4 regions of the Citrobacter freundii complex sp. 2025EL-00176 genome follow, and region 1 is predicted to be linked to each of the others. Evidence: predicted binding sites of a transcription regulator. Region 1 holds the regulator's gene; each other region holds the start of a gene.
The links. Region 1 encodes CRP, which controls carbon source genes, mostly activating them, when cyclic AMP is high. Its sites were predicted from a motif close to ATGTGANNNNNNTCACAT; they were not measured.
Positions count from the first base shown of each region.

Region 1 (7,661 bases):
AATCGCCATAAATCAGCCCCACATGTGGGTCGAGCACCTTGTAGCCTTTGGCGTTAACCTTGCCGCCAAATATCTCCCACAGCACCTCCACAGAGCCTTTCTCCTGTGCCGTACGATCGGCTCGTGTATCCTCATCCGCGCCAGTACCGCACAGGATCTCAACCGGATTACCGCTATCCGGGCGAAAAACCACCCGTCCCTCTCGCGCCAGAATGATGTTTTTCAGTTCGCGGGTATATTCCGTCAGCACCTGCCAGTAATCCCACGTATCAGAGACAATCGACACAAATCCCTGCGGGTAGAGATCGGCAATCAGGCGGCGGAAGGTTTCGATCTCATGTTCACGTTCCCCCATACACATCACGCTGTGCTCGGTCGCCGGAATGCTGGCGCCAATAAAATAGGGCTCGCCGTCGGTATAATAATCCCGGGCGTAGAGAAGCGACGGAATGCTGTCAGTGCCTTTAAAACTCAACAAGTGGCCGCTGCCCGCCTGCATGGTGTCCTGCAATCCGGCCATACCGCGAAACGAAAAGTCATGGCACTGGAAGTCGAGGTGCGTCAGGTCGCTACAGGTTTTCTGTGCCCAGCGTGCGCAGATTTTACGATAGTGATGGGCAATTGTGGCGTTTGTTGACGCCTTCCACAGTTCTGCCGACAGCACGGTCTCCAGGTAATTCACCAACCAGAAAAACTCAGGTTGGGTGTTGATGATAGTTAAAACGGGCACCGCCATCGGCACTTTGCTGCCTTCATCCAGCGCTTTGATGTGCAGCGGCAGATAGCCCAACTGATGCAGGGCGCGGATATGATCAACCGCTACCGCATCTTTGCCGAGATAGCTGTCCATGACCTGTTTGTATTCGTTGACCACCTCGTCTTCCGGACGGGCAAAGAACGCCTCGTTAAACAGATCAACCAGAAACCACTGCAGAAAACCTTGCAGACCAAAAAACACCAGTTTGCCATCCGCCAACGGCGAGGAGAAAAAGCGATCGCTGCGCGGGGTAAAGTTCGAATACACGCGGCGGGTTCCTTGCGGATACTGTACGCGGTGAGAAACTTTGTAGCCGTCGATAGCCAGAATCGGGTTCATTTTCATAATCAGTATCTCCCTCAGGCGCGGTAAATCGCGTCAATGTCGATAAGATCAAGCTGCGGATGTTCCAGCGCCGGAGCAGCGAAAGAGGTGGTGGTGTAGATAGCATCAATACCGTTCGCAAACAGATGTTCGACGCCCTTAGTGAAAAGACCGTGGGTGACATACAGGCTGACGCTACGGGCGCCAGCATCACGGAGTACCTGCGCAGAGCCGATGAACGTACCGCCGGCATCACACAGGTCGTCAACAATCAGCATATCCCGGCCTCTGACGTCTCCGGCCACTAAAGCAAATCCCGTCAGCTTACCGCTTGCTACATCGCGTTTTTTACTCAGGACGGCGTACTCCGCTGCACCGACCGCTCTGGCAACGGCATCAATTTTCTTCAGCGCACCGGCATCGGGGGCGACCAGCATTAGCGCTTTTTGCTGGAACTTGCGCTGCAAGGTCGCGCTGTGCAACAGGCAAGTCTCTTGTGAAATCGCCACAAAATTATCGATAGCTGCCGCAGCCGCGTCGCTGTGTGGATCGAGCACCTTCACCTTATCGAATTGCAGTGTATTAAGCTGGCTGGCAAAGACTTTCAGCGCAAAGCTGTCACCCGCTGCCATATGGCGATCCTGTCGCGCCCACGGCAACCAGGGAAGCTCGAGATGGCTGACCAGCACATCCGTTTGATGGCGAACCGCCTCCACCAGTTGCGCCAGCAGCATAAAGTCGTTCATGTCGCGCATCGCCGTCGCGCGAATGCGCATCAGGCGAGCAAAGGTTGGTAATGCTTCAGTAACCTTCAACCAGACGGCGCCATCAGGAAAAACACCGTGTGTCACTCCGTAGCTCTGGTCGTCCAACGTTAGTGTCAGTTTTATGCTCATCACGCTTACCCCTTAATTGTGTCCCTTCGACACAATTAATAGTGTCCCTAAGACACATATTAAGCAAGCACAAAATGCATTATTTTTAGGGCGCGACATAATCATCTGATAAATAATAAGAAAAAACGAACCTTGCCCCCCAGTATTGGGCTGGTACACTTGTGGGCGTTGCAAATCATCGTGAGTATTTTATGACCACCGAAGCCGACTACCTGAATCAATACGATGCCCGCCGCTTTCCCTCACCTCTGGTGACGGTCGATAGCGTGTTGTTTACCCTGCATCAACAGGCGCTGTGCGTATTACTGGTTGAACGTGCAAACCAGCCGCAAAAAGGGCGTTGGGGATTACCAGGTGGCTTCATTGATATCGAGCACGATGATTCCACTCGTGCCACAGCGCTACGCAAGCTCACTGAAAAAACAGGTGTTTTGCCTTCGTGGCTGGAACAACTGGATACCTTTTCCGGCCCGGATCGCGACCCGCGCGGCTGGAGTCTGACGATCTCCTGGTTTGCGCTAATCGCCTGGGTAGACTGTGCGCCGCACATCGCCAGCGTCAGCAATGCCCGTTGGGTGCCGGTTGATGAGCTGAAAAGTTATTCCCTCGCGTTCGACCACGGAGACATCATTGCGGCGGCACTGCATCGCTTACGGCAAAAAACGATGTACTCATTACTGCCTGTATACTGCTTGCCGGAGACATTTACCCATGGGCAACTGCTCGAAGCCACTGAGGTGATCCTCGGTCAGTCGATCCAGCGTAAAAGTCTGATTCGCCGCTTTGAAGCGTCAGGAATGTTTGAAGATACCGGAGAAAGCGTGGCGACAGGGACGCGTAAAGCTCGCCTGTGGCGACGAAAGCCCGACGTCGATTTTCATCTTTTCTCGCGTAATCTGCTGACTGACTAGCGACAAAATCACATATTGGCTAACCCGCAGACGCTGCGCGCGGTATAGTTATTCTTTCCGATTATTAATTGCTCTGGTGTTATGGTTGAAATCACGTCCACAGAAATGATCCCACCTACTGATGATTCGCGAGAATTCCGCCCGATGCGCGGTATCAGTAACCGCCATTTGCAGACAATGCTGCCGCGTTTAATTCGCCGTAAGGTGAAGTTCGACGCCCACTGGCAGCGTCTGGAATTACCCGACGGTGACTTTGTCGATCTGGCGTGGAGTGAAGATCCGCAACAGGCGAAGCACAAACCGCGCCTGGTGGTTTTTCACGGTCTGGAAGGCAGTCTGAACAGCCCGTACGCACATGGCCTGATTGAAGCAGCGCAAAAGCGCGGCTGGCTGGGCGTGGTGATGCATTTTCGCGGCTGCAGCGGCGAGCCAAATCGTCTCAACCGTATTTATCATTCTGGTGAAACAGAAGATGGCACCTGGTTTTTACATTGGCTGGAGCGTGAGTTTGGTCGTGTGCCGACCGCGGCGGTAGGCTATTCACTCGGCGGGAACATGCTGGCCTGCCTGCTGGCCAAAGAAGGCAACGACATTCCCATTGATGCAGCGGTTATTGTCTCTGCGCCTTTCGTGCTGGAAGCCTGTAGTTACCATATGGAGAAGGGGTTCTCACGCGTCTACCAGCGCTATCTGCTCAATCTGTTGAAAGCTAACGCCTCGCGTAAGCTACAGGCCTACCCGGGTTCGCTGCCGGTGAGTCTGACCCAGTTGAAATCCCTGCGTCGCATTCGTGATTTTGACGATCTGATCACCGCCAAAATCCACGGTTTTGCCGATGCTATAGACTATTATCGCCAGTGTAGCGCCATGCCATTGCTTAATCAGATCGCCAAACCGACGCTGATTATCCATGCCAAGGACGATCCGTTTATGGATCATCACGTGATCCCTGAACCGGAAAACCTGCCCTCACAGGTGGAGTATCAGTTGACTGAACACGGCGGACACGTCGGCTTTATTGGCGGCACGCTGCGCCGCCCTGAGATGTGGCTGGAATCCAGAATTCCCGACTGGCTGACAACGTATCTGGAGGCGTCATCATGATTATCCCCTGGCAAGACATCTCCCCGGACGCGCTGGACAATCTGATTGAAAGCTTTGTCTTGCGCGAAGGCACCGATTATGGTGAACATGAACGCTCGCTCGAACAAAAAGTCGCCGACGTCAAACGCCAACTACAATCAGGTGAAGCCGTGCTGGTGTGGTCCGAACTGCATGAAACGGTCAACATCATGCCGAGGAAGCAGATTCACGAGTAATCCGTAGCCGACGGCCGACTATAATAAAAAATCAACCAATTCATGGAGTTGTTATGTCTGCCAAACATCCGGTGATTGCGGTAACAGGATCCAGCGGCGCGGGGACCACCACCACCAGCCTCGCGTTTCGTAAAATTTTCGCGCAGTTAAATCTGCGCGCCGCCGAGGTGGAAGGTGACAGTTTTCATCGCTATACCCGTCCGGAAATGGACATGGCGATTCGCAAAGCGCGCGATGCCGGGCGGCATATCAGCTATTTCGGTCCTGAAGCCAATGACTTTGGTCTGCTGGAACAAACCTTCATTGAATACGGCCAGACGGGAACAGGTCAGTCGCGCAAATATCTGCATACCTACGATGAAGCCGTACCGTGGAACCAGGTTCCGGGGACGTTTACCCCCTGGCAGCCATTGCCTGAACCGACGGATGTCCTGTTCTATGAAGGGCTACACGGCGGCGTCGTCACTCCACAGCAAAATGTGGCCCGGCATGTCGATCTTCTGGTCGGCGTGGTGCCGATCGTTAACCTGGAATGGATCCAGAAGCTGACCCGCGATACCAGCGAGCGTGGACACTCGCGTGAAGCGGTGATGGACTCGGTTGTGCGCTCAATGGACGATTACATCAATTACATCACGCCGCAGTTTTCCCGTACGCACATTAACTTTCAGCGCGTGCCCACCGTCGATACCTCAAACCCTTTTGCAGCCAAGAGTATTCCGTCGCTGGACGAAAGCTTTGTGGTGATTCATTTTCGCAATCTGGAAGGGATCGACTTTCCGTGGCTTCTGGCCATGCTGCAAGGCTCATTCATTTCCCACATCAATACATTAGTCGTGCCTGGCGGCAAAATGGGTCTGGCGATGGAATTGATTATGCTGCCGCTGGTCCAGCGTCTGATGGAAGGCAAAAAGATAGAGTGATGTATGGGATGTGCCCGATGGCGCTACGCTTATCGGGCCTACAAATCAGTATCGTTCTGTAGGCCGGATAAGGCCACGCCGCCATCCGGCGTCATGTGTTACGCAGCAACCACTTCATAGGAGTGGGTAATATTCACCGCTTTTTCCAGCATCAATGCCACAGAACAATATTTTTCCGCCGAGAGATCGACGGCACGGGAGACCGACGCATCTTTCAGATCGTGGCCGGTGACGATGAAATGCAGATTGATGTGGGTAAACAAACGCGGCGCTTCTTCACGGCGCTCAGAGGTGAGTTTCACTTCGCAGTTGGTCACATCCTGACGTCCCTTTTGCAGGATCGACACCACATCGATCGCGCTACAACCACCCGCGGCCATTAATACCATTTCCATCGGGCTCGGCGCTTTATCACCGGAGTTACCGTCCATCAAAATTTGGTGGCCAGAGGCGGACTCTCCGAGGAAGGTTAACCCCTCAACCCACTTTACACGCGCTTGCATATTTCGTAACTCCAATGTTTCAATTTTCCTGACAGATTACGCGTACATAACAATTCTCGCAACGGAAGGCGACCTGCGTCATGCTGAAGCGAGACACCAGGAGACACACGGCGAAAGCTATGCTAAAACAGTCAGGATGCTACAGTAATACATTGACGTACTGCATGTATGCAGAGGACATCACATTACAGGCTGCAGTCTATTTTTAGTAGCCCCCTTCCCAGGTAGCGGGAAGCACATTTTTGCAAACCCAGAGGCAGCGTCGTTTTCTGGCTCTGGAGACAGCTTATAACAGAGGATAACCGCGCATGGTGCTTGGCAAACCGCAAACAGACCCGACTCTCGAATGGTTCTTGTCTCATTGCCATATTCATAAGTACCCATCGAAGAGCACGCTGATTCACCAGGGTGAAAAAGCGGAAACGTTGTATTACATCGTTAAAGGCTCAGTGGCAGTGCTGATCAAAGATGAAGAAGGGAAAGAAATGATCCTTTCTTATCTGAATCAGGGCGATTTTATTGGTGAATTAGGCCTCTTTGAAGAAGGCCAGGAACGTAGCGCTTGGGTACGGGCCAAAACCGCATGTGAAGTCGCTGAAATTTCCTACAAAAAATTTCGCCAATTAATCCAGGTCAACCCGGATATTCTGATGCGCCTGTCTTCTCAGATGGCTCGTCGCCTGCAGGTCACGTCTGAAAAAGTAGGCAACCTTGCCTTCCTCGACGTCACCGGTCGTATTGCCCAGACTCTGCTGAATCTGGCAAAACAGCCTGACGCGATGACTCACCCGGACGGTATGCAGATTAAAATCACCCGTCAGGAAATCGGCCAGATCGTTGGCTGCTCCCGTGAGACCGTTGGTCGTATTCTGAAGATGCTGGAAGATCAGAACCTGATCTCCGCTCACGGTAAGACCATTGTCGTTTACGGCACGCGTTAATCCCGTCGAAATGGCGCGCTACCCGGTAGCGCGCCATTTTTGTTTGCTCCGATGTGGCGAAGACTGATTTATCACCCCGAGATCAACTACGCACTACGACAGACCCTGGTGCTGTGTTTACCTGTGGCTGTCGGTCTTATCATTGGTCAGCTTCATCTGGGGCTTCTGTTTTCCCTCGTACCTGCTTGTTGCAATATTGCCGGTCTTGATACCCCGCATAAACGTTTTTTCAAACGTTTAGTTATTGGCGCGTCGCTGTTTGCCGGTTGCAGCCTGATCATGCAGTTACTGCTGGCGCAAGCTATACCGCTGCCGCTCATCCTCACCGGCCTGACGCTGATTCTTGGCGTAACCGCCGAGCTAAGCCCGCTGCATGCGCGACTGCTGCCAGCCTCACTCATCGCGGCAATTTTCACGCTAAGCCTTGCCGGGAACATGCCCGTCTGGGAGCCATTGCTGATCTATGCACTGGGTACGTTGTGGTACGGTCTGTTCAACTGGTTCTGGTTCTGGATGTGGCGTGAGCAGCCGCTGCGCGAATCGCTCAGCCTGTTGTACCGCGAATTAGCCGATTACTGTGAGGCCAAGTACAGTCTGCTGACCCAGCATGCCGATCCAGAAAAAGCGCTGCCTCCGTTGCTGGTTCGTCAACAAAAAGCGGTGGATCTGATTACCCAGTGCTACCAGCAAATGCATATGCTGTCGGCGCATCACAATAATGAATACAAACGGCTGTTGCGTGCCTTTCAGGAAGCGCTCGATTTGCAGGAGCATATTTCGGTGAGCCTGCATCAGCCGGAAGAGGTGCAAAAACTGGTTGAGCGAAGCCACGCGGAACAGGTGATTCGCTGGAACGCGCGCACCGTTGCCGCCCGCCTGCGCGTACTGGCCGATGATATCTTGTATCACCGCTTGCCGACCCGTTTCTCCATGGAAAAGCAGATTGGCTCTCTGGAGAAAATCGCCAACCAGCATCCGGACAATCCGGTAGGACAGTTTTGCTACTGGCACTTCAGCCGTATTGCCCGTGTGCTACGGACCCAGCGCCCGCTGTATGCCCGTGATTTAATGGCGGACAAACAGCGGC
Region 1 covers NZ_JBRYHT010000008.1:60,082-67,742, forward strand. The annotation lists gene ACVXHP_RS16055 (nicotinate phosphoribosyltransferase) at 1-1,102, opposite strand, end outside; gene prs (ribose-phosphate diphosphokinase) at 1,117-1,977, opposite strand; gene ACVXHP_RS16065 (NUDIX hydrolase) at 2,169-2,888, shown strand; partial or broken gene ACVXHP_RS16070 (hydrolase) at 2,933-3,992, shown strand; gene ACVXHP_RS16075 (YheU family protein) at 3,989-4,207, shown strand; gene ACVXHP_RS16080 (phosphoribulokinase) at 4,261-5,130, shown strand; gene ACVXHP_RS16085 (OsmC family protein) at 5,229-5,633, opposite strand; gene crp (cAMP-activated global transcriptional regulator CRP) at 5,942-6,574, shown strand; gene ACVXHP_RS16095 (YccS/YhfK family putative transporter) at 6,626-7,661, shown strand, end outside.

Region 2 (7,661 bases), on a different contig from region 1:
GAGCCATATGACATGCCCACGACGCCGACGGCCAGACAGACGAGAAATATTGCTTTTAGCGTGTCGCCTTTGAGACAGGAAAAATAATGTTTCATACCAATTTAGCCATATCGAACGAATTTCCATTATAATGAACGCAACCATTTGACTTTACAAGTCGAACGATTCGTTCGATATAAAAAACATGGAGTCGTGAATGACCCAGCCCATCAGTATGATCGCGAAAAGCCTGGTGCGTGAGCGCCAGCGCACCGGTTTGTCACTGGCGGAGATTGCCCGTCGCGCGGGGATTGCTAAATCGACGCTTTCACAGTTGGAAGCGGGTAATGGCAATCCTAGCCTGGAAACGCTGTGGTCGCTGTGTGTGGCTTTGGATATCCCTTTCGCGCGCCTGCTGGAGCCGCAGGAACAAAAAACGCAGGTGATTCGCCGCGGCGAAGGGACAAAAGTGGTGGCGGAACAGGCCCACTATCAGGCCATTTTACTGGCCGCCTGCCCACCGGGCGCGCGGCGGGATATCTATTTGTTGCTGACGCAGCCGGGCGCGGATCGTATTTCACAGCCGCATCCACCGGGATCGGTTGAACATATTATCGTGACGCAAGGTAAGGCGATGGTGGGATTGACGGAAGCGCCGGAAGAGCTAGGTGAGGGCGACTACATTTGTTACCCCGCCGATCGGGCGCATATCTTTAAAGCGCTGGAACCAGACACCCAGGCGATTCTGGTTTCTGAACAGAACTAACTGTTATGTTGCGTTGTGCCGGATGCGGCGCGTTAGCGCCTTATCCGGCCTACAAGACTACGGTAAATAAAACACCTCTTTTAGCTCTGCGCTGACCGGGCTGTTGTCCGGGTTTGCTGGCATAACGTCATGCATATGTTTCCACCAACGCTGGCAAACGTCGGTGCTGGCAACGGCATTCCAGCGCTCCTCGGACTCAATCTCCACGGTAGCGAACAGCAGATTGCGCTCCTGATCGAGATAAATCGCGTAGTGATGGGCGCCATGCTCTTTTAATACGGCTGCCAGCTCCGGCCAAATGGGATTATGACGACGCTGGTACTCAACGTGCGCGTCGGCATTCACCTGCATCACAAACGCTTTGCGGATCATAATGCCTCCAGATACAGCTCGCGGACTTCATCGCGGCTGGCAGTGCGTGGGTTACACGGCGCACATGGATCGGCCAACGCTTTATCTAACCAGCCTTCAATATCCTCTTTGGTCACGCCAAGCTGGCTGAAACCGGCTGGAATACCGACACGTTTGCTCAGAGCGCGAATGGCGTTGATGGCTTCCATGCTTGCCGCTTTATCACTCATGCCACGGGTATCGACGCCCATCGCCTGCGCCACGCGGGCAAAGCGAGCCTCGGCGTTCGGGCGGTTAAAGTTTTCGATTACTGGCAGCAGGATGGCATTGCAGACGCCGTGCGGCAGGTTGTGGGTTGCGCCCGGCTGGTGCGCCAGCGCATGCACCAGACCAAGCCCGGCGCTGTTAAATGCCATACCCGCCAGATACTGACCAAATGCCATTTGCTCACGGGCTTCGAGGTTATGGCCATCGTCGACTGCTTTCGGTAGCCACAGATTGATTAAGCGAATCGCTTCCAGCGCGTTGGCGTCGGTGAGTGGGTGCGCGCCGACGGAAACATAGGCTTCCACCGCGTGGGTCAGGGCGTCCATACCGGTTGCGGCGGTGACGGAAGCCGGGATTTCCAGCATCACGCTGGCATCATCCACGGCGATATCCGGGATGATGTTCGGGTCGATGATCACCTCTTTAACCCTGCGAGCAGAGTCGATAATCACCGCATTGCTGGTCATTTCTGCAGCTGTACCGGCGGTAGTATTGATGGCGACCAGCGGAACGCCAGCGTTTTTCACTTTGCCCACGCCGGAGTATGCGGTAGAAGGACCTGGGTTAGCGGTCAGGATTTTCACCGCTTTAGCGGTATCGATCGGGCTGCCGCCGCCGAAGGCAATAATGTAGTCACATTCTGCGCTCTGATACGCCGCAAAACCTTTCTGCACCAGCTCTTCAGTCGGGTTTGGGAACACCTCATCAAACAGGTGGTAAGACATTTGATGTTCATCCAGCGCGCTAAACAGGCTATCCAGCAGGCCCAGCTTCACCAATTGACCATCGGTAACGATCAGCGCTTTGCCCCATTGCTTATTCGCCACGAGGTTCACCATATCGGCAATCGCTCCAGCGCCATGCAGACTAATTTTGGGTAGTGCCAACATAAAGCTCATCACTATTTTCCTTATAATGCCAGTGCGCTTGCCAGCGGAGTCACGCCAAAACGTTTGCCGAGTGCGATCAGTTCTTCACGCGTGATGGTCTGCTTCATACCGCCCATCGAATAGATTTTGACTAAAACCTCAGCGGATTTCTCTGCGGTATCGATCAAACCGAATGCTTCATCGAGGGAGGGGCCGCTGCCGAACACGCCATGGAACGGCCACAGAACAAGCGAATGTTTCTGCATTTCTTGCGCGGTCGCCTGGCCGATTTCATCCGTACCCGGCACCATCCACGGCAAAATGCCGACGCCATCCGGGAACACCACCAGGCACTCGGTGCTGCCTTCCCACAGTTTGCGGGTGATCAGCGCGGTGTTGTTTTCCAGCACATAGGTCAGGGCGATCAGGTTGGTGGCGTGGCAGTGCATGATCACGCGGTCTTTGCCGTTCGTCGCTTTAATACGTTCACAGTGAGAGAGGAAGTGAGCCGGTAATTCGGAGGTAGGCACCGCTTCGTGGGTCAGGCCCCAAAGGATGTGATAACCCGCACCGTCGCTGTCCACTTTTACTACGCCTAAATTTGCTGCCGGATCGAGCTGAACGTTACGGAAAAATTTACCCGATCCGGTAACGATAAACGCCGTATTCGCCAGCAACGGCATGGGCTGACTCAGCGCAATATAGCGCGGTTTTTCGTGGAAATCGGCGTTAAATGGCGCGATATCTGCTTCGTCCAGGCGCAGCGTCAGGTTGCCGCCGTTACGTTCATCCCAGCCTTTCAACCACGCATCGGATGTGGCTTTGATCATCCCCTGGACGAACCAGGAATGAGTAATGTTCTGCATGTTCAGTGCTCCCATTTATTGCCCGAAGGTTATCGGGTCTTACGTAGGCCGGATAAGCGCAGCGCCATCCGGCAATCGTGGTTCATTTATTGCCGGATAGCGACGCGGGGCGTCTTATCCGGCCTACAGATCAGGTGTCGCTATCAGCTACGTTTGCTCAGGATCTCTTTTTCATAGGCGCGAACGCTGTCCAGCCACTGGCTGCCCGCTGGCGTATCGTGACGCTGGCAATACATTTCCCAGACGGCCTGCCATGGCAGTGATTTTTGCTCTTCCAGCAGGGCCAGACGTGCGGTGTAGTCGCCGCTGGCTTCGAGCTGGCGCAGTTGCTCAGTTGGTTCTAACAGCGCGCGCAGCAGGGCTTTTTTCATATTGCGGGTGCCGATAACCCACGCGGCGATGCGGTTAATGGAGGCGTCGAAGAAGTCGAGACCGATGTGTACGCGGTCAAACAGGTTGTGGCGGACGATCTCGCTGGCAATCGCCTGAGTTTCATCATCCAGCAGCACCACGTGATCGCTGTCCCAGCGCACCGGACGACTGACGTGCAGCAGCAGGCGCGGTACATACAGCATGGCGGCGGAGATTTTGTCGGAAATCACTTCAGTCGGATGGAAATGTCCCGCATCCAGGCACAGCGCGGTCTGGCGGCTGGTGGCGTAGCCCATATAGAACTCGTTGGAGCCGACGGTGTAGCTTTCGGCGCCGATGCCAAACAGCTTGCTCTCAACGGCGTCGATATGGTGTGCCGGGTCGAGTTTCTCGCTGATCACTTCGTCCAGTGCTTCCAGCAGGCGCTGGCGCGGCGCTAAACGGTCAACGGTGATATCTTTCATACCGTCCGGGATCCAGATGTTCATCACCGATGGCGTCCCCAACTGCTCGCCAAAATACGCCGAGACGCGACGGCTGGCTTTGCAGTGGTCAATCCAGAACTGGCGAATGTGGTCATCGGCGTGGGCCAGCGTGAAACCGTCGGCGCTCAGCGGATGCGAGAAGCAGGACGGGTTGAAATCCAACCCTAACTGGTTTGCTTTCGCCCACTCAACCCAGTTTTTGAAGTGTTCCGGTTTGATTTGGTCGCGGGCAACCGGCGTATCGGATTCCAGATAGATCGCATGCAGGTTCAGACGTTTTGGTCCCGGTATCAGGCTCAGCGCCTGCTCCAGATCGGCACGCAGTTCGGTCGCGTTGCGCGCTTTGCCCGGATAGTTGCCGGTAGCCTGAATTCCGCCAGTGAGCGAGCCTTCCGGGTTTTCGAAACCGGCGACGTCATCGCCCTGCCAGCAGTGCATGGAGACCGGCAGACGATCGAGCTGGCGTAAGGCCGCCTCGACATCAATACCTACCGCGGCGAAACGCAGTTTTGCCAGTTCCCAGGCTTGTTCAAGTTGAGTGGTCATGCGCAAAGCTCCTTTGTCTGTCGTAGTGATTGAAACTGCGCCTGGTAGCGGGCAATTTCACTTTCCGGATTGGGAATGAAGGTGGTCAGGTCGTAGTTGGCGCGCACTACCTGACGGAAATCATCGACGTTGTTAAGCTCGTCCAGCGTCATCAACTGGATGCCGATGTTGCCGAGCGTGGAGGCCTCAATCGGCCCGGACATAACGCGAATACCGCAGGCATCCGCGCACAGCTGGTTGAGTAACGCGTTCTGGCAACCGCCACCGACAATGTGCAACTGACTAAACGCTGTGCCACGCAGGTCTGCCAGTTCTTGCAGAATGTCGGCATACAGCAGCGCCAGGCTGTCGAAGATACAGCGCGCCAGTTCGGCGTTTTGCAGAGGAACAGGTTGGCCCGATTCACGACAGGCCGCCTGAATTTCCGCACTCATATCGTCGGGGTTGATAAAGCGATCGTCGTTTGGGTTGATCAGGAACTGGCAGGCCGGCAGCGCTTGCGTTTCGGCGATAAGCGTTGGCAGGTCGTCGATCTGGCGCTCTTTTAATACGCGCTGGAGCAGCCACAGTCCCATGATATTTTTCAGTACCCGGTAGCGCCCTTCCGCGCCGCCTTCGTTGGTGATATTCGCCGCCAGCGCCGCATCGTTGGTATACGGTGTTCTGCTCTCGAACCCCATCAGCGACCAGGTGCCGGAAGAGAGATACGCGCTGTTTTTATCGGCGAGCGGCGAAGCAATGACCGCGCTGGCTGTGTCGTGACTGGCAACCGCCACGACCGGAATTTGATTTTTCTGCGGGCAAATCCAGTAGCCAATAACGTTCCCCGGATGCGTCGGGCGACCAAACCAGGCTTTGTCTGCCCCGGTCCACGCCAGCAGCGTGTCATCCCAGTCGTCGGTATTGATATTAACTAACTGGGTGGTGGTGGCGTTGGTGTATTCCCAGTTCATTTCACCGGTCAGGCGAAAGCTGAAGTAGTCGGGGATCAGCAGGGCATGCGCTACCTGCGGAATCAGTTCTGGCTGCTGTTCAACCAGCGCGCGCAGCTGATACAAGGTGTTAAAGGGGAGAAATTGAATACCGCTCCGACGGTAAATCTCGTTTTTACCCGGTTGCACCATCGCCTGCGACATAATGCCTGTCGTGCGGTTGTCACGGTAAGAAACCGGTAGACCGACGCGCTGACCGGCGTTATCGACCAGCACGTAATCCACCCCCCAGGTATCAATGCCGATGCTGTCTATCCGAATGCCTTCATCGCAGACTTTCTTCAGACCCTGACGAATGTCGTTTTCCAGGCTGTCGATGTCCCAGGTGTCAAAACCGTCCGTTTTTTGCAGGCAGTTAGTGAAGCGGTGGATTTCACGCAGCGTCAGGGTGCGGTGTTCACTGTCGTAACGCGCCAGCATTACGCGCCCGCTGGATGCGCCGAGATCGACTGCGACACAATGGCGAAAAGTCATAGCGAGGTCCTTCTGAGTTTTATTGCACTCAGTCTAAGAACCCCCGATATGACGTACCTTCTTAACAGTGACAGGCACAATTAGCGGTTGGCAACATGGCAAAGGTGAACGTGATGATGTTCACAGTTTCTACTCATAGGGCGGATTCGGGCAGATGTGACGCCTTCCGCAATTCCCGATCTTTCCCGCCTTATCTTGAAGAATTGACCGTGTTTACGCACTTTGGCGTCAAAAATTTAAGGTGAGGGTAGTAACCCTTAATTACTATTCAGCCATATTCGCTAAACAGGGGGAGCCGTCATGACTGTACTGCATTGCGTAGACTTTTTTCCGACAGGTAAAGCGCCAGTGGCTATTGAGCCGCGGCTTCCTCAACCCGCGTTTCCTGAACACCATCATGATTTTCATGAAATTGTGGTGGTCGAACATGGCACGGGGATTCATGTGTTCAACGGACAGCCTTACACCATCAGCGGTGGTACAGTGTGTTTCGTCCGCGATCATGACCGGCATTTATATGAACATACGGACAATTTGTGTCTGACCAACGTCCTGTATCGATCCCCGGATGCGTTTCAATTTTTAGCGGGGCTGAATCAGCTTTTACCTCAGGAACAGAATGGGCAGTATCCATCCCATTGGCGGGTAAACCAGGGGGTATTACAGCAGGTCCGACAGCTGGTGGGGCAAATGGAAGCGCTTGGTGACGGGATGGATACGCCGACGGCGGCGAATCGTGAAATTCTGTTTATGCAGCTACTGGTCGTGTTGCGTAAAAGCAGTCTGATGGCAGCGGCAACCGATAACGACGCGCGGCTTAACCTTCTGATGGCTTGGCTGGAAGATAACTTTGCTGACGAGGTGTGTTGGGAGGCGTTGGCCGAGAAGTTTTCGCTCTCTTTGCGCACGCTGCACCGCCAGCTTAAACAACAAACGGGATTGACGCCCCAGCGCTACCTTAACCGCCTGCGGCTTATAAAAGCGAGGCATCTGCTTCGCCACAGTGATGACAGCGTGACCGATATCGCATATCTCTGCGGTTTCGGCGACAGTAATCACTTTTCGACGCTATTTCGCCGTGAGTTCGAGTGGTCGCCCCGCGATATTCGTCAGGGGCGCGATCTCATGGCGGGAAGCAGCCTGCAGTAACGCGAAAGCTATCAACGTTTTTTACCGCCCGTTTGCTGATAATCATACCCTTTCATGCCGGATGGCGGCTGCGCCTTATCCGGCAAGCGTCCAGGTTGAGGTAATGCGGTGGCGAATCAGCTAATCCTTCTGAAATCAGACTTTTTTGCGCATGAGCAGCAGGCTGTCGCCGTGGCTGACCGTTATCCGCAGGACGTCTTTGCGGAGCATACCCATGAATTTTGCGAGCTGGTCCTGGTCTGGCGCGGCAATGGTCTACACGTCCTTAACGATCGTCCGTACCGAATAACCCGTGGCGATCTGTTTTACATTCGCGCCGAAGACAAACATTCCTACACTTCCGTAAACGACCTTGTGTTGCAAAATATCATCTATTGCCCGGAGCGGTTGACGCTGAATGTTGACTGGGAAGGGGCGATCCCTGGATTTAACGGTGCGCCGCGGCAGCCGCATTGGCGACTCGGCAGCGTTGGCATGACGCAGGCCCGGCAGGTGATAAGCCAGCTTGAGCATGAAAGTAATCAACGCGATGCGCAGGCTTTTAA
Region 2 covers NZ_JBRYHT010000019.1:47,697-55,357, forward strand. The annotation lists gene ACVXHP_RS22705 (AzlC family ABC transporter permease) at 1-95, opposite strand, end outside; gene ACVXHP_RS22710 (helix-turn-helix domain-containing protein) at 197-745, shown strand; gene rhaM (L-rhamnose mutarotase) at 803-1,117, opposite strand; gene fucO (lactaldehyde reductase) at 1,114-2,262, opposite strand; gene rhaD (rhamnulose-1-phosphate aldolase) at 2,274-3,098, opposite strand; gene rhaA (L-rhamnose isomerase) at 3,242-4,501, opposite strand; gene rhaB (rhamnulokinase) at 4,498-5,967, opposite strand; gene rhaS (HTH-type transcriptional activator RhaS) at 6,268-7,116, shown strand; gene rhaR (HTH-type transcriptional activator RhaR) at 7,225-7,661, shown strand, end outside.
Region 2: the regulator CRP is predicted to act here: its motif matches at 6,076-6,093, upstream of rhaB (rhamnulokinase).

Region 3 (7,661 bases), on a different contig from region 1:
GTTCGATAATCGGTTTGGAGAACTCCAGCACCAGTAAACGTCCGCCCGGCTTCAACACGCGATACATGGAGCGTAAAGCTTTGTCTTTATCCGTTACGTTGCGCAGGCCGAAAGAAATGGTAATGCAGTCAAACGTGTTGTCAGGGAAAGGCAGTGCTTCCGCGTTCGCCTGAACGTACTCCACGTTACCCACTACGCCGATATTACGCAGCTTTTCGCGACCCATTTTGAGCATTGAGTCATTGATATCCGCCAGTACAACTTTACCGGTTTCACCAACCATGCGAGAGAATTTAGCCGTCAGATCGCCCGTACCGCCCGCCAAATCCAGAACGGTTTGACCGCGACGCACGCCACTGCAATCAATGGTGAAGCGCTTCCACAAACGATGAATGCCAAATGACATTAAGTCATTCATAACGTCATATTTCGAGGCCACAGAATGAAAAACGTGGGCCACCATGTCAGCTTTCTGCTCTTTAGCGACGGTCTGAAAGCCAAAGTGCGTCGTTTCTTGTGAATTATCCACCATCTCAGTGCCTGCTCATTCAAAAAATGTTCAAGAAGTGTAACAGATTGGGCCAATTTGCCCTACCCTTCTGCCCGGTTCAACTACCCCAAATGGACTAGTTTGATTGCTGATTTACCGCTTTGTCATCAGGGTAAGGCTCATCCTGTTGCGTCTCAGGGACCGAGCGCAAGCGGTACTCTTCATCCTGCGTAGTGGCTTGTTCAGCCAGCTCAGGATTTATCTCGCGCTTAATTTCCACACCTAAACTGCGAAACGCCTCTGCCTGTGACAGGACGTTTCCACGGCCTGAAGAGAGTTTTTTCATCGCTTGTCGGTAGTTGTCCTGAGCTTTATCCAGACTTTGGCCAATCGCCGACATATCATCCACAAACAAGCGCATTTTGTCATAAAGTTTGCTGGCCCGATCGGCAATTTGTTGCGCATTACGGCTCTGATGCTCGTAGCGCCACAGGTTGGCGATCGTGCGCAACGCCACTAACAGCGTGGTGGGGCTGACCAGCATAATATTATTTTTAAGCGCCTCGGTTATCAGTTCAGGTTGCCTGTCCAGTGCCAGCAAAAAAGCAGGCTCGACGGGAATAAACATCAGTACATAGTCAAGCGAACGCAGTCCGGGAAGCTGTTGATAATCTTTACGGCCCAGCAGACGAATATGGTTTCGCACCGAGGCGATATGTTCCTGCAATGCACTCTCGCGGGTATATTCATCTTCCGCGTTAAAATAGCGCTCATAGGCAACCAACGTCATTTTTGCGTCGATCACCACATCTTTTCCCTGCGGTAGCCGGACGATGACATCGGGCTGCATACGCGAACGGGCATCGTTTTCAATACTAACCTGAGTTTCGTATTCATAACCCTCACGCAGACCGGAAGCCTCAAGCACCCGAGTGAGTACAACCTCCCCCCAGTTGCCCTGCGTTTTGTTATCGCCTTTTAAGGCCCGCGTCAGGTTTACCGCTTCCTGCGCCATCTGCGCGTTAAGTTGCTGGAGATTACGAATTTCGTGCGCCAGGGTATGTCGCTCTTGCGCCTCTTTGCCAAAGCTATCCTGAACCTGACGTCGAAAACCGTCCAGTTGTTCACGAAGCGGTGTCAGCAGGCTGTTCAGACTTTGACGATTTTGCTCATCCACGCGGCGGTTGCTGTGCTCAAAAATGCGATTCGCCAGGTTTTCAAACTGTTCACTCAGGCGTTGTTCGCTGTTGATCATCTGGCGGATTTTATCTTCCGCATGCTGCTGCGTCGCTTCCAGCCGGGTAGTGACTTCACGGAGATCGGCTTCCAGAGAGGTGTTGATGCTGTGCAGGCTGCGTAATTCGTTATTGAGTAGCTCGCACTCATCGCGCCAGTGGGCTTCTTGCGCGAGTTGTTGGCGGGCAGCGCTTAACGCAATATCCAGTTCACGTCGCTCTTCGATGAGGTCGGCACGGATCTGATCGGCCCGCGCTTTTGTCGCCAGCCATCCCACCAGCAGCCCTGCGGCTAACGCCAACACGGCACTCATCATAATTGTAATATCCACAACGCCCCCTTACAGCAACGGCTTACCCGCACAAAATAGAATTGTGCTGTATAAACGTCCAGTTTAAAAGGAATTTCCTGCGAGGCACTACGCAAAATAAAAAGGCCGAACGCGTCGGCCTTTTTGAACAGACGGGAGAATTACAGTAAACGGCGGGCAGCTTCGACCACGATTTTCACCGCGTGGCTTTCCGTTTGTTTCATCGTTTCCGCATTAGGGATCTCTTGCTGAGTACGGTTCACGATAACGCCAGCAACCATACCTGCACGCAGGCCCTGGCTGGCGCACATGGTCAGCAACGTTGCGGATTCCATTTCGTAGTTCATGACTCCCATGGACTGCCACTCTTCCATTGAGCCTTTGAAACGGCTCACTACGCGACCAGAGAAGGTGTCATAACGCTCCTGGCCCGGGTAGAAGGTGTCCGAAGACGCGGTTACGCCCACGTGGGTAGTCGCACCGATAGATTTCGCCGCTTCCACCAGCGCAGTGGTGCACTCGAAGTCAGCAACGGCCGGGAATTCCATTGGCGCGAAGTGCAAGCTTGCGCCATCCAAACGGACAGACGCAGTGGTGACCAGCACATCACCCACATTGATATGCGGCTGAATAGCACCAGTCGTACCGATACGCAGGAAGGTACGAATGCCCAATTGTGCCAGTTCTTCTACGGCAATAGAGGTGGACGGGCCGCCGATGCCGGTAGAGCAAACGATCACGGCTTTACCATCCAGCTCAGCACGCCAGGTCGTGAACTCGCGATGGGATGCCAGCTTAACCGGCTTATCCATCAGCGCGGCGATCTTTTCCACACGCTCCGGGTCGCCAGGGACGATAGCAAGCGTAGCCCCTTGTAAATCGTTCTTAGTGAGGCCGAGATGAAAAACATCAGACTTAGACATAAAAACTCCTCTGTGAATCGGTTTTGTCAGAAGAAGCAAAAACACACTTTACCGAAGGCATAAACAAATTTTCGTGACAGACATCACCATGATGTAAATCAATTGCATTCAATTACCATAAAATAGTGATATTCATCACATAAATGGCGTGATGTAAGGACGCCTTGCACAAAAGATAGACCGTTTAAGGCAATGTGGTTCGTTGCATATGTCTATAGTTAATAATGCGCTTTTTGGCTGAGTATTTAAGGGTACGGAGAATACCATGACAACACGACAATCTGGCTTTGCACCTGCTGTATCTCCACCGACGTCTACCACGGTTCATACACCGGATAACGCAATTATCGCCGGTGTAACGTCCATACCTTCACAAGGCGATGATATGCCAGCGTATCACGCACGACCAAAACAGACCGATGGCCCCCAGCCTGTGGTCATTGTCGTGCAGGAGATTTTTGGCATTCATGAACACATTCGCGATGTTTGCCGCCGTCTGGCCCTGGAAGGATATCTGGCTATCGCGCCAGAGCTCTATTTCCGCGAAGGCGATCCTAACGACTTTGCCGATATCCCGACGCTGCTCAGCGGCCTTGTCGCCAAAGTGCCTGACTCTCAGGTACTGGCCGATCTGGACCACGTCGCCAGTTGGGCCTCCCGCAACGGCGGGGATGCTCATCGATTAATGATCACAGGTTTTTGCTGGGGCGGACGCATCACCTGGCTGTATGCCGCGCACAATCCGCAGTTAAAAGCAGCGGTAGCGTGGTATGGCAAACTGGTGGGTGATAAGACCCTCAACTCGCCGAAACATCCCGTTGATATCGCCACCGATCTTAACGCCCCCGTTCTGGGACTTTATGGTGGTCAGGATACCAGTATTCCACAGGATACCGTCGAAACGATGCGTCAGGCGCTACGCGCCGCCAATGCGAAAGCGGAAATTGTGGTTTATCCCGACGCCGGGCATGCCTTTAATGCCGATTACCGCCCGAGCTACCACGAAGAGTCCGCCAAAGACGGCTGGCAGAGAATGCTGGAGTGGTTCGCGCAATACGGCGAGAAGAAGTAAGTTTCGCCAGGCAAACCGATCATCAAAACGGAGGCTAACGCCTCCGTTTTATTTTTAAGCCTGACGCAGATTCTGCGCGGCCTTCACCATGTTCGCCAGCGCGGCGCGGGTTTCCGGCCAGCCGCGGGTTTTCAGGCCGCAGTCCGGGTTCACCCACAGACGCTCCGCCGGAATACGCTGCTCGGCCTTCTTCAGCAGGGCCTCAATCCACTCCACGCTCGGGACGTTCGGCGAGTGAATGTCGTACACGCCCGGCCCGATTTCGTTGGGATAGTCGAACTCTTCAAACGATTCCAGCAGCTCCATATCCGAACGCGAGGTTTCAATGGTGATCACATCCGCGTCCAGCGCGGCGATCGACTCCATGATGTCGTTGAACTCGCAGTAACACATGTGGGTGTGGATCTGGGTTTCATCCTTCGCCACCGCCGCGTTAATGCGGAAGGCTTCCACGCCCCATGCCAGATACGCGGCCCAGTCGCTGCGACGCAGCGGCAGACCTTCACGCAGCGCCGGTTCATCAATCTGAATAATACCGATACCCGCCGCTTCCAGATCCGCCACTTCATCACGCAGCGCCAGCGCAATCTGCTTGGCGATGGTTTCCCGCGTCACGTCTTCACGCGGGAAGGACCAGCAGAGAATAGTCACCGGGCCGGTCAACATGCCTTTTACCGGCTTGTCGGTCAGCGACTGCGCGTACTTCGCCCACTCCACGGTGATCGCTTCCGGGCGGCTGACGTCGCCAATCACCACCGGCGGCTTCACGCAGCGGGAACCATAGCTCTGTACCCAACCGTTCTGAGTAAAGACGAAGCCATCCAGATGCTCGCCAAAATATTCCACCATGTCATTGCGTTCGGCTTCACCGTGCACCAGCACATCGAGACCCAGACGTTCCTGCTCGACGATCGCCTGCTTAATATGTTCGGCGATACCGGTGCGGTAGTGACCGGCATCCAGGTTGCCCTTTTTGAAGTCCAGACGCAGGCCGCGAATCTCCGTGGTTTGCGGGAACGATCCGATCGTGGTGGTCGGCCATGCTGGCAGATTAAAGCGGGCACGCTGCGCTTGGGCGCGAACAGGGTAAGCATTGGCACGCAGGCTGTCCTGCGCGGTGATCGACGCCAGACGTTTTTCCACCGCGGCGTTATGGACGCGGGTAGAGTGGCGACGCGCCTGAATTGGTGCGCTCCACGCCGTAATTGCCGCCGTATCACCGCTGTTCAGCGCATCGCGCAGCAGCGCCAGCTCTTCACATTTTTGCAGCGCGAAGGCGAACCAGCTCTTCACTTCCGCATCCAGGCGAGTTTCGACGCTTAAATCAATCGGGCTGTGCAGCAGGGAGCAGGAAGAAGCCACCCACAGATCACGTTTCCCGGCGATGTCTTTAATTTGTGCATATTTTTCGCTGAGATCGGCGCGCCAGACGTTACGACCATTTACCAGACCGGCTGACAGCAACCAGTCGGCAGGCAGACGCTGGTGCAGCTCGGCAACGTCATCTTTGCCGTGTACCAGGTCAACGTGCAGACCCTGCACTGGCAGCGCGGTAATGGTATCCAGGTTTGGTGTGACGCCCTCGAAATAGGTGGTCAGCAGTAATTTTACCTGCCCTGCCAGCGCGTCATACGCGGGTTTGAAGGCGTTCAGCCAAACCTGCGGCAGCTCCAGCACCAGCGCGGGTTCATCAATCTGTACCCACTCAATACCGCGTTTTGCCAGCTCGGCCAGCACCTGCTGGTAAACCGGCAGAATGTCGTTGAGCAGGGTCAGGCGGTCAAACGGTTCGCCCTTCACTTTCCCCAGCCACAGGTAAGTGACCGGCCCCAGCAGCACAGGCTTCACCTTGTGGCCGAGCGCCAGCGCTTCGTCCACTTCATCCAGCAATTGGGTCCAGGTCAGCTTGAACTGCTGACCTTTGGTGAACTCCGGCACCATGTAGTGATAGTTGGTATTAAACCATTTGGTCATTTCTGCCGCCGCCGCTGGCTCACCCGTCGGGGCGCGACCACGGCCAATGCGGAATAAGGTATCGATATCAACCGAGCCGTCTTTATTTTGATGACGCGCCGGAACGTTGCCCAGCAACAGGCTGGTGGTCAGCACATGATCGTACCAGGCAAAATCGCCCACTGGTAGCAGGTCAACGCCCGCCTGCTTCTGCTGCTCCCAGTGGCGGGCGCGCAGCTCGCGGCCAACGGCCAGCAATTCTTCACGGGAAGAATTTCCCGCCCAGTAGCTTTCTTGCGCTTTTTTCAGCTCGCGACGCAGGCCAACGCGAGGGAAACCGAGGGTGTGATTCAATATTGTCATTTTTCTTCCTCTAATTATATGTAAATCCTATGGATTTTTAATTTAGGGAAGGCGGCAAGTTTACTCATCCCCAGGAGCTTACTGAAGTAAGTGACTGGGGTGGGGAAACGAAGCCAACGCACCATAAATTTAAAAGACGAAGGATTTTAGCCGTCCAGATGTTTACACATCCATAATTGGCGGTTACTGTATATTCCTCAAGCGCAATTTGTTCATGCCGAAGTGAAGGACTTTCATGATCGAGATTAAACACCTGAAAACGCTCCAGGCGTTGCGGAATAGTGGTTCGCTGGCAGCCGCAGCGGCGACGTTGCATCAGACCCAATCCGCCCTTTCTCACCAGTTCAGCGATCTGGAGCAGCGCCTCGGCTTTCGTCTTTTTATCCGTAAAAGTCAGCCTCTGCGCTTTACGCCGCAGGGCGAAATTTTGCTGCAGCTGGCAAACCAGGTGTTGCCGCAAATCGGTCGCGCGTTGCAGGCTTGCAACGAACCGCAGCAAACCCGGCTGCGCATCGCTATCGAATGCCATAGCTGTATCCAATGGCTGACGCCCGCGCTGGAGAATTTTCGTGCCAACTGGCCGCAGGTGGAAATGGACTTTAAATCCGGCGTGACGTTCGACCCGCAACCCGCGCTACAGCAGGATGAATTGGATCTGGTGCTGACCTCCGACATTCTGCCGCGCAGCGGATTGCACTACTCGCCGATGTTTGATTTCGAAGTCCGCCTGGTCCTGGCGCCGGACCATCCGCTGGCCAGCAAAACGCAAATCACCCCGGAGGATTTAGCCAGCGAGACGCTGCTTATTTATCCGGTACAACGGAGTCGGCTGGATGTCTGGCGGCATTTCCTGCAGCCTGCGGGCGTTAGCCCGTCGCTGAAGAGCGTGGATAACACCCTGCTGCTGATTCAGATGGTTGCGGCCAAAATGGGTATAGCGGCTTTACCACACTGGGTGGTGGAGAGTTTTGAGCGCCAGGGTCTGGTGGTAACCAAAACCCTGGGTGATGGATTGTGGAGCCGACTGTACGCCGCCGTGCGCGATGGCGAGCAGCGACAGCCGGTCACTGAAGCGTTTATTCGCTCAGCGCGGAATCACGCCTGCGATCACCTGCCGTTTGTACGGAGTGCGGAACGACCCACTTTCGATGTACCCACAGTGAGGCCACTATCACAGCCGCACCAATGATGAAGCTCGGCCAGTGAGGCTGTTGATGCCAGATAGCCAGGTTAACCAACAGCCCGGCCGGGACATGCATATTGTTCATGATGCCCAGCGTACCCGCATCCACCTGCGTCGCGCCGTAATTCCAC
Region 3 covers NZ_JBRYHT010000017.1:18,029-25,689, forward strand. The annotation lists gene ubiE (bifunctional demethylmenaquinone methyltransferase/2-methoxy-6-polyprenyl-1,4-benzoquinol methylase UbiE) at 1-532, opposite strand, end outside; gene rmuC (DNA recombination protein RmuC) at 627-2,057, opposite strand; gene udp (uridine phosphorylase) at 2,198-2,959, opposite strand; gene ACVXHP_RS21680 (dienelactone hydrolase family protein) at 3,225-4,031, shown strand; gene metE (5-methyltetrahydropteroyltriglutamate--homocysteine S-methyltransferase) at 4,086-6,347, opposite strand; gene metR (HTH-type transcriptional regulator MetR) at 6,583-7,536, shown strand; gene ACVXHP_RS21695 (carboxylate/amino acid/amine transporter) at 7,424-7,661, opposite strand, start outside.
Region 3: the regulator CRP is predicted to act here: its motif matches at 3,083-3,100, upstream of udp (uridine phosphorylase).

Region 4 (7,661 bases), on a different contig from region 1:
TGTGCAATACGCCTTCGAACGGATGGCGACGTACGGACGTATCGCCGCGATCGTTCATGTATTTAAATTCGATATTCTCTTTACCTGAACCATACAGCACCACTTTATGCACGGTAGGGTTCAGGCTGGCCCATGGGGCTTCAACGTCGAATTTATAATGTTCTGCCAGAGACTTAAGCATCTGGAAATAGTAGAAGTTGCGGCGATCCCAGCCGCGGATAGCGCCACCGGCCAGCGACAGTTCCGGGTTTTGAATCACCCGGTCAGGATCGAAATACTGTTGTACGCCGAGGCCGTCACAGGTCGGGCACGCGCCCGCCGGGTTGTTGAACGAAAACAGACGCGGTTCCAGTTCGCGCATGCTGTAACCGCAAATAGGACAGGCGAAGTTGGCGGAGAACAGCAGCTCTTCCGCTTTCGGGTCGTCCATATCAGCAACCACCGCCGTACCGCCGGACAGTTCCAGCGCGGTTTCAAACGATTCCGCCAGGCGCTGGGTGAGATCGTCACGTACTTTAAAGCGGTCAATCACCACTTCGATGGTGTGTTTCTTTTGCAGCTCAAGCTTGGGCGGATCGGACAGGTCGCACACTTCCCCGTCGATACGGGCACGGATATAGCCCTGGCCTGCGAGGTTTTCCAGCGTTTTGGTGTGTTCGCCTTTGCGCTCTTTAATCACCGGCGCCAGCAGCATCAGACGCTTGCCTTCCGGCTGCGACAGAACGTTGTCCACCATCTGACTCACGGTCTGCGCCGCCAGGGGAACGTCGTGATCCGGGCAGCGCGGTTCGCCAACGCGGGCAAACAGCAGGCGCAGATAGTCGTGAATTTCGGTAATCGTACCTACCGTGGATCGCGGGTTATGGGACGTCGATTTTTGCTCGATTGAGATGGCGGGAGACAGCCCCTCAATGTGGTCGACATCCGGCTTTTCCATCAGTGACAGAAACTGACGCGCGTACGCGGAAAGGGATTCAACGTAACGACGCTGTCCTTCGGCATACAAGGTGTCGAAAGCGAGTGAAGATTTGCCTGAGCCCGAAAGCCCGGTGACGACAATCAGCTTGTCGCGCGGGATGACGAGGTTGATGTTTTTGAGATTATGGGTGCGGGCGCCCCGAACTTCGATCTTATCCATTCATCTTTCCCGGATTAAACGCTTTTTTGCCTGGCTGCATGGTGCTACCGGCGATCACAAACGGTTAATTATGACACAACCTGACCTGAATGGATATACAGTATTGGAATGCAAAACATAGGTGTCTATGCAACAATGTCTATGCGGGGTTGTTTACTGGAATCGATCTCGCAACGTAGTAAAAGCGCTATTGGAAATGCTACAATCCCGCGCTTACACTTATTCAGTAACGTTTTTCAGGAGACACGATCATGGCCAGCAGAGGCGTAAACAAGGTGATTCTCGTCGGTAATCTGGGCCAGGACCCGGAAGTACGCTATATGCCGAATGGTGGCGCAGTTGCCAACATTACGCTGGCTACTTCCGAATCCTGGCGTGATAAAGCGACCGGCGAAATGAAAGAGCAGACTGAATGGCACCGTGTTGTGCTGTTCGGCAAACTGGCAGAAGTCGCCAGCGAATATCTGCGTAAAGGTTCTCAGGTCTATATCGAAGGTCAGCTGCGTACCCGCAAATGGACCGATCAGTCCGGCGTAGAAAAGTACACCACTGAAGTTGTGGTTAACGTTGGCGGCACCATGCAAATGCTGGGCGGCCGTCAGGGTGGTGGCGCTCCGGCAGGCGGCGGTCAGCAGCAGGGCGGTTGGGGTCAGCCTCAGCAGCCTCAGGGCGGCAATCAGTTCAGCGGCGGCGCGCAGTCTCGCCCGCAGCAGTCAGCTCCGGCAGCGCCGTCTAACGAGCCGCCGATGGATTTCGACGACGATATCCCGTTCTAATTTTTCTGCTTTATACGAAAAATTATGGCTACCTCAAAACAGGGGTAGCCATATGTAATTCTTTATCAGTTCAACACCATCGGCCAGTCTGGCGGTGTGTGGCTCATCACTTCAACCATCACATTTTCAATGTTATTCCAGATAGTGGACATGTCTACCAGGGTTATGCCCAGTAATCCGGTCGCAAACCAGCAAGCAAAAACCAGCCCCAAACCGCTGCTAATGACGGCCAGGCCAATATAATCTGATTTACGAAAACGGATATTGAGCGTACTGGCTAAAAACATCAGCACCGCGCTGAGTAGCTGCCACCGTAGAAGAACCACGCCAGTTGTTATCGTTGCCATGAAAAAACGTCCTCAGAAAGTCTTGATGCCCAGGACAGCGCGGGGGTGTTCACCGAGGGTGTAGTACTCTGGCTATCGACGGGCAATAACATGAATGAAACATTGTTTCTGTTACATTAATTGTGTGAACTATATCACATTCGCTCGTTTGTTCACCAGTGTTAGACGTTATTTTTGCAGTGTAATAGCCATGCATTTTATATGGTTATGTTTAATAAAAAAACCGGGAGCAAATAATCTAATAAAAAGGTGCATATAGATTACCTGTTATGTTTATCCTAAATTAATCGTTAAGAAATTTAATGAATTTCTTAAACACGACCAGGATAATGCTCATAAAAAATTACTACTTGTTGATAATAATGTTATGAAATAAGCATAACTTTAAGTTTGCCTTACGGAAAAATAATATCAGCATCATCTATTATCAGACTTTTACATAGAGAAGTCTGTTGCTAATAATGATAGATTCATGCAACTTAATCAGTCAGTGTTTATAGCATCCCGCCTAATGGGTTCTGGCATATACGAAACAGGGAAATAAGGCTGACATGAATCACAGTGCGCGACGCAAGATGCTGAAGTTCTTCGGAACTTTCATGGTGGTATTGCTCCCCGTGGTGCTGGCGTTATGGTTTGCTCACATCCGGGCGATGTCCGAAACCCGCAATCAACTCAGCTCGTTTGCTCAACTGGTGTTAAATAAAACGGAATTGGTGATCCTCCAGGCCGATTTAGCGCGTGATATGGCCCAGTTGTATCAGGGTAAGATGTGTACCCCTGCCCATCAGAAAAGTATGCTAAATATTATTCGTGGTCGTTTATATATCAGTGAGCTAATTTATGCGCAGGGCGATCATTTTTTGTGCTCTACGTCAATGACTCCGCCAGTCCCCTATATTATGGCGACAGCCGACTATAAACGCGCGCCAGACGTCTCCATCTATTACTACCGCGATACCCCCTTTTTCGCTGGCTACAAAATGACGTACATGCAACGAGGAAACTACGTTGTCGTCATCAACCCATTATCATACAGCGAAGTTATGTCCGATGATCCGGATCTGTCCTGGGGGGTGTATGACACGGTGAAGGATACCTTTTTCTCTGCCAGCGAAGGGGCGAATATTGAGCAATTCTCACCGCTGATACGCGGTGAGGCCTCAACATTTCAGCAGGGCGAGCGCTTCTATACCATCGTACATTCAGAAAAACGGCCCATCGCGATTATTGTTTCGACCTCTGACGCTCGTGTGAATCAGATTTTCTATCATGAGGCGAGGTTAACGATTCCCTTTGGGATTATCTGCAGCATCCTGATACTGCTCATGTGGTGGCGCACGCGTCAGGAATACCTGTCTCCCCGCCGCTTATTAAAACGCGCGATCAAGAAACGTCAGCTTTGCCTGTACTATCAGCCGATCATTGACATCAAAAATGGACAATGTGTCGGGGCCGAGGCTCTGCTACGCTGGCCTGGCTGTAAAGGTGAAGTGATGAGCCCGACGGAGTTTATTCCGCTGGCGGAAAAAGCGGGAATGATTGAGCAGATCACAGATTACGTTGTTGAGGAAGTCTTCAACGATTTGGGGTATTTTCTTTCGGCGAATCCTCAGTTGTATATCTCGATTAACCTCTCTGCCTCTGACTTTCATTCATCCCGACTGATTGCCCTGATTGCCGAAAAAAACCATCAGTACTCTGTGGCGGCCCAGCAAATTAAAGTTGAGGTGACAGAGCGCGGCTTTATCGATGTACATAAAATGACGCCCATCATTCAGGCGTTCCGTCAGGCCGGTTTTGAAGTGGCGTTTGACGACTTTGGCACGGGATATTCCAACCTCCATAATTTGTCAGCGTTGAATATCGATATCCTGAAGATCGACAAATCGTTTATTAGCACGCTGGCCACTAACAGCACCAGTCACCTGATTGCCGAACATATCATCGAGATGGCGCAAAGCTTAAACCTGAAGACGATTGCGGAAGGGGTGGAAACGGCGGAGCAAATCGCGTGGTTGCTTGAACGCGGCGTACAGTATTGCCAGGGCTGGTATTTTGCGAAGGCGCTGCCGCCGCAGGAGTTCATGCATTGGATACAACGCTCGCCCGCCATACTGACGCAGAGCGGGCAATAATTTTACAGGCGGTGGCGGTAATCGCTGGGAGTGCGATCAAACTCGCGGCGAAATACGCGCGAGAAGGTTTGCTGCGATACATAGCCAAGATCCATCGCAATATCGAAAATAGGCCGTTCGGTCGTCCGTAGTTCAACGGCGGCCAGCAGAAGCCGACGCTGGCGGATGTAATCACCCAATGTCTGGCGCATCACCGTGCGGAACATTCTCTGCAAATACCATTTTGAGTAACCTGATTTTTTCGCAACCGCCTCAATGTTCAGCGGTTGATCGATATGTTCATCAATCCATTCAATAAGGGTCTGAATAATCTGCTGATGGGACATAGAGTTGCCTCTTTCTCAGTATTCGATTCGTCGTTTTGTCTGTGGGCGAGTATAATTCCTCAAGTTAACTTGAGGTAAAGCGATTTATGGAAAAGAAATTACCCCGGATAAAAGCGCTGCTCACGCCAGGTGAAGTGGCAAAGCGTAGCGGTGTGGCGGTATCGACCCTGCATTTCTATGAAAGCAAAGGATTAATCAGCAGTATGCGCAACAGCGGCAATCAGCGTCGATACAAACGCGATGTGTTGCGTTATGTAGCGATTATCAAGATTGCCCAACGTATCGGTATTCCACTGGCCACGATCGGCGACGCGTTAGGCGTATTACCTGAAGGGCATTCGCTCAGCGCCAAAGAGTGGAAGCAACTCTCTTCGCAATGGCGCGAGGAGTTAGACCGACGCATTCATACTCTGGTGGCGTTACGCGATGAGCTGGATGGGTGTATTGGCTGTGGTTGTTTATCCCGCAGTGACTGCCCGTTGCGTAACCCCGGCGATCAGCTTGGCGAGCAGGGGACCGGGGCGCGCCTGCTGGAAGATGATTGATTGGTATAAAACTAAAGCGCCACAGAGGGCGCTTTAGTTTGGTTCCGGTCTTTGTCTTTCACTCTATCCCGTTGGTTCACGGGAGGGTTTCCCCCGACATCAACACCCCTCAGTCGAGCACGTTTGGGGAGGTTCCGGTCTGTGTTGATAAAATAAGTGTAAGCCACCCTTCGCTGTTTGCCAGTAAATTGATTGCTTTTTAGCCAAAAAATTTTCCGCATCTTCATGCATTTTTTTGCGCGAGCAGGCGTGAAAAATAAATGCAAATCTTGTAATAACTCAGCGAAATTTGTTGCCAGATTGCGCATTGACGATAACGTTTGCGCATCGTCTGGTTATTTCTTGCGCATTATAAGAAGAAATGAGTAAAAAGCGGCAAAGTTCAGTTGAAAACCAACGTATGATCGCTGGATAATCGTTTGCTTTTTTTTATCACCCGTTTTTTATGCGCGGAGCTAAACGTTTGCTTTTTTGCGACACCCCTATTGACGCAGAGCTGGCACAGGGAGAAATCGTTTAGCAGGCAGTGGATTGTCCACCACGCATAATGACGAAAAAATAAACTCTCAGGGGATGTTTTCTATGTCTACGCCTTCAGCGCGTACCGGCGGTTCACTCGACGCCTGGTTTAAAATTTCGCATCGCGGCAGTACCGTTCGTCAAGAAGTCGTTGCCGGATTAACGACGTTCCTGGCCATGGTCTACTCCGTTATCGTAGTTCCGGGGATGCTGGGTAAAGCCGGATTCCCGCCTGCCGCTGTGTTTGTGGCAACCTGTCTGGTCGCGGGCGTCGGTTCGATTGTGATGGGCCTGTGGGCCAACCTGCCGCTGGCGATTGGCTGCGCCATTTCGCTGACCGCGTTTACCGCATTCAGCCTGGTGCTGGGACAACATATTAGCGTGCCTGTGGCGCTGGGCGCGGTATTCCTGATGGGTGTTCTGTTTACCATCATTTCTGCGACCGGTATCCGTAGCTGGATCCTGCGCAATCTGCCGCAGGGCGTTGCGCACGGTACGGGGATTGGTATCGGCCTGTTCCTGCTATTGATTGCGGCCAACGGCGTTGGTCTGGTCATTAAAAACCCGCTGGACGGCCTGCCGGTTGCGCTGGGCGACTTCGACACCTTCCCGGTTATTATGTCGCTGATTGGTCTGGCGGTGATTATCGGCCTCGAAAAAATGAAGGTACCGGGCGGCATCCTGCTGACGATTATCGGTATTTCCGTGGTCGGTCTGATTTTCGATCCTGCCGTGCATTTCTCCGGTATTTTTGCCATGCCGTCTTTGAGCGATGAAAACGGCAACTCGCTGATCGGTAGCCTGGATATTATGGGCGCACTGAATCCAATCGTTCTGCCGAGCGTGTTGGCGCTGGTCATGACCGCTGTCTTCGATGCGACTGGAACCATCCGCGCGGTGGCCGGGCAGGCGAATCTGCTGGATAAAGACGGACAAATTATCGATGGCGGCAAAGCGCTAACTACCGACTCCCTGAGTAGCGTGTTCTCTGGTCTGGTAGGGGCTGCACCGGCGGCGGTTTACATTGAATCCGCAGCGGGTACGGCGGCAGGTGGCAAGACCGGCCTGACGGCGATCACCGTTGGCGTATTGTTCCTGCTGATCCTGTTCCTTTCTCCGCTCTCTTATCTTGTTCCTGTTTACGCAACGGCGCCTGCGCTGATGTATGTGGGGCTGCTGATGCTGAGCAACGTGGCGAAAATCGACTTTGCTGACTTTGTCGACGCGATGGCAGGTCTGGTCACTGCCGTATTTATCGTGCTGACCTGTAACATCGTTACCGGCATTATGATTGGTTTTGCTACCCTGGTCATTGGTCGTATCGTCTCTGGCGAATGGCGCAAACTGAACATCGGTACGGTGGTGATTGCTATCGCGCTGGTGGCCTTCTACGCGGGCGGTTGGGCTATTTGATTTTGCTTCGATGACGCGCTTAAGAACGGGTGGCTTAGGCCGCCCGTTTTTATTTTCAGAACACACTCGTTGTCTTTTGCGTTACTCTCAAGTAGATAGAATTAAGGCACGACGCCTTAATCACCAATCATAAGAAACATCGCAAACAGGGAACGCATGGAAATCTTTTTCACCATACTCATCATGACCCTTGTGGTCTCGCTGTCGGGGGTATTTACTCGCGTATTGCCCTTCCAACTCCCATTACCCCTTATGCAGATCGCCATCGGCGCCTTGCTGGCGTGGCCGACGTTTGGTTTGCATGTGGAATTCGATCCTGAGTTGTTTCTGGTGCTGTTTATCCCGCCGCTGCTGTTTGCCGATGGCTGGAAGACGCCTACGCGTGAGTTTCTGGAACACGGGCGAGAGATTTTCGGCCTTGCGCTGGCGCTGGTTCTGGTCACGGTGGTCGGGATTGGC
Region 4 covers NZ_JBRYHT010000013.1:43,337-50,997, forward strand. The annotation lists gene uvrA (excinuclease ABC subunit UvrA) at 1-1,138, opposite strand, end outside; gene ssb1 (single-stranded DNA-binding protein SSB1) at 1,390-1,914, shown strand; gene ACVXHP_RS20005 (YjcB family protein) at 1,980-2,261, opposite strand; gene ACVXHP_RS20010 (EAL domain-containing protein) at 2,813-4,399, shown strand; gene soxS (superoxide response transcriptional regulator SoxS) at 4,402-4,725, opposite strand; gene soxR (redox-sensitive transcriptional activator SoxR) at 4,812-5,270, shown strand; gene ghxP (guanine/hypoxanthine transporter GhxP) at 5,853-7,202, shown strand; gene ACVXHP_RS20030 (Na+/H+ antiporter) at 7,359-7,661, shown strand, end outside.
Region 4: the regulator CRP is predicted to act here: its motif matches at 2,384-2,401, upstream of ACVXHP_RS20005 (YjcB family protein).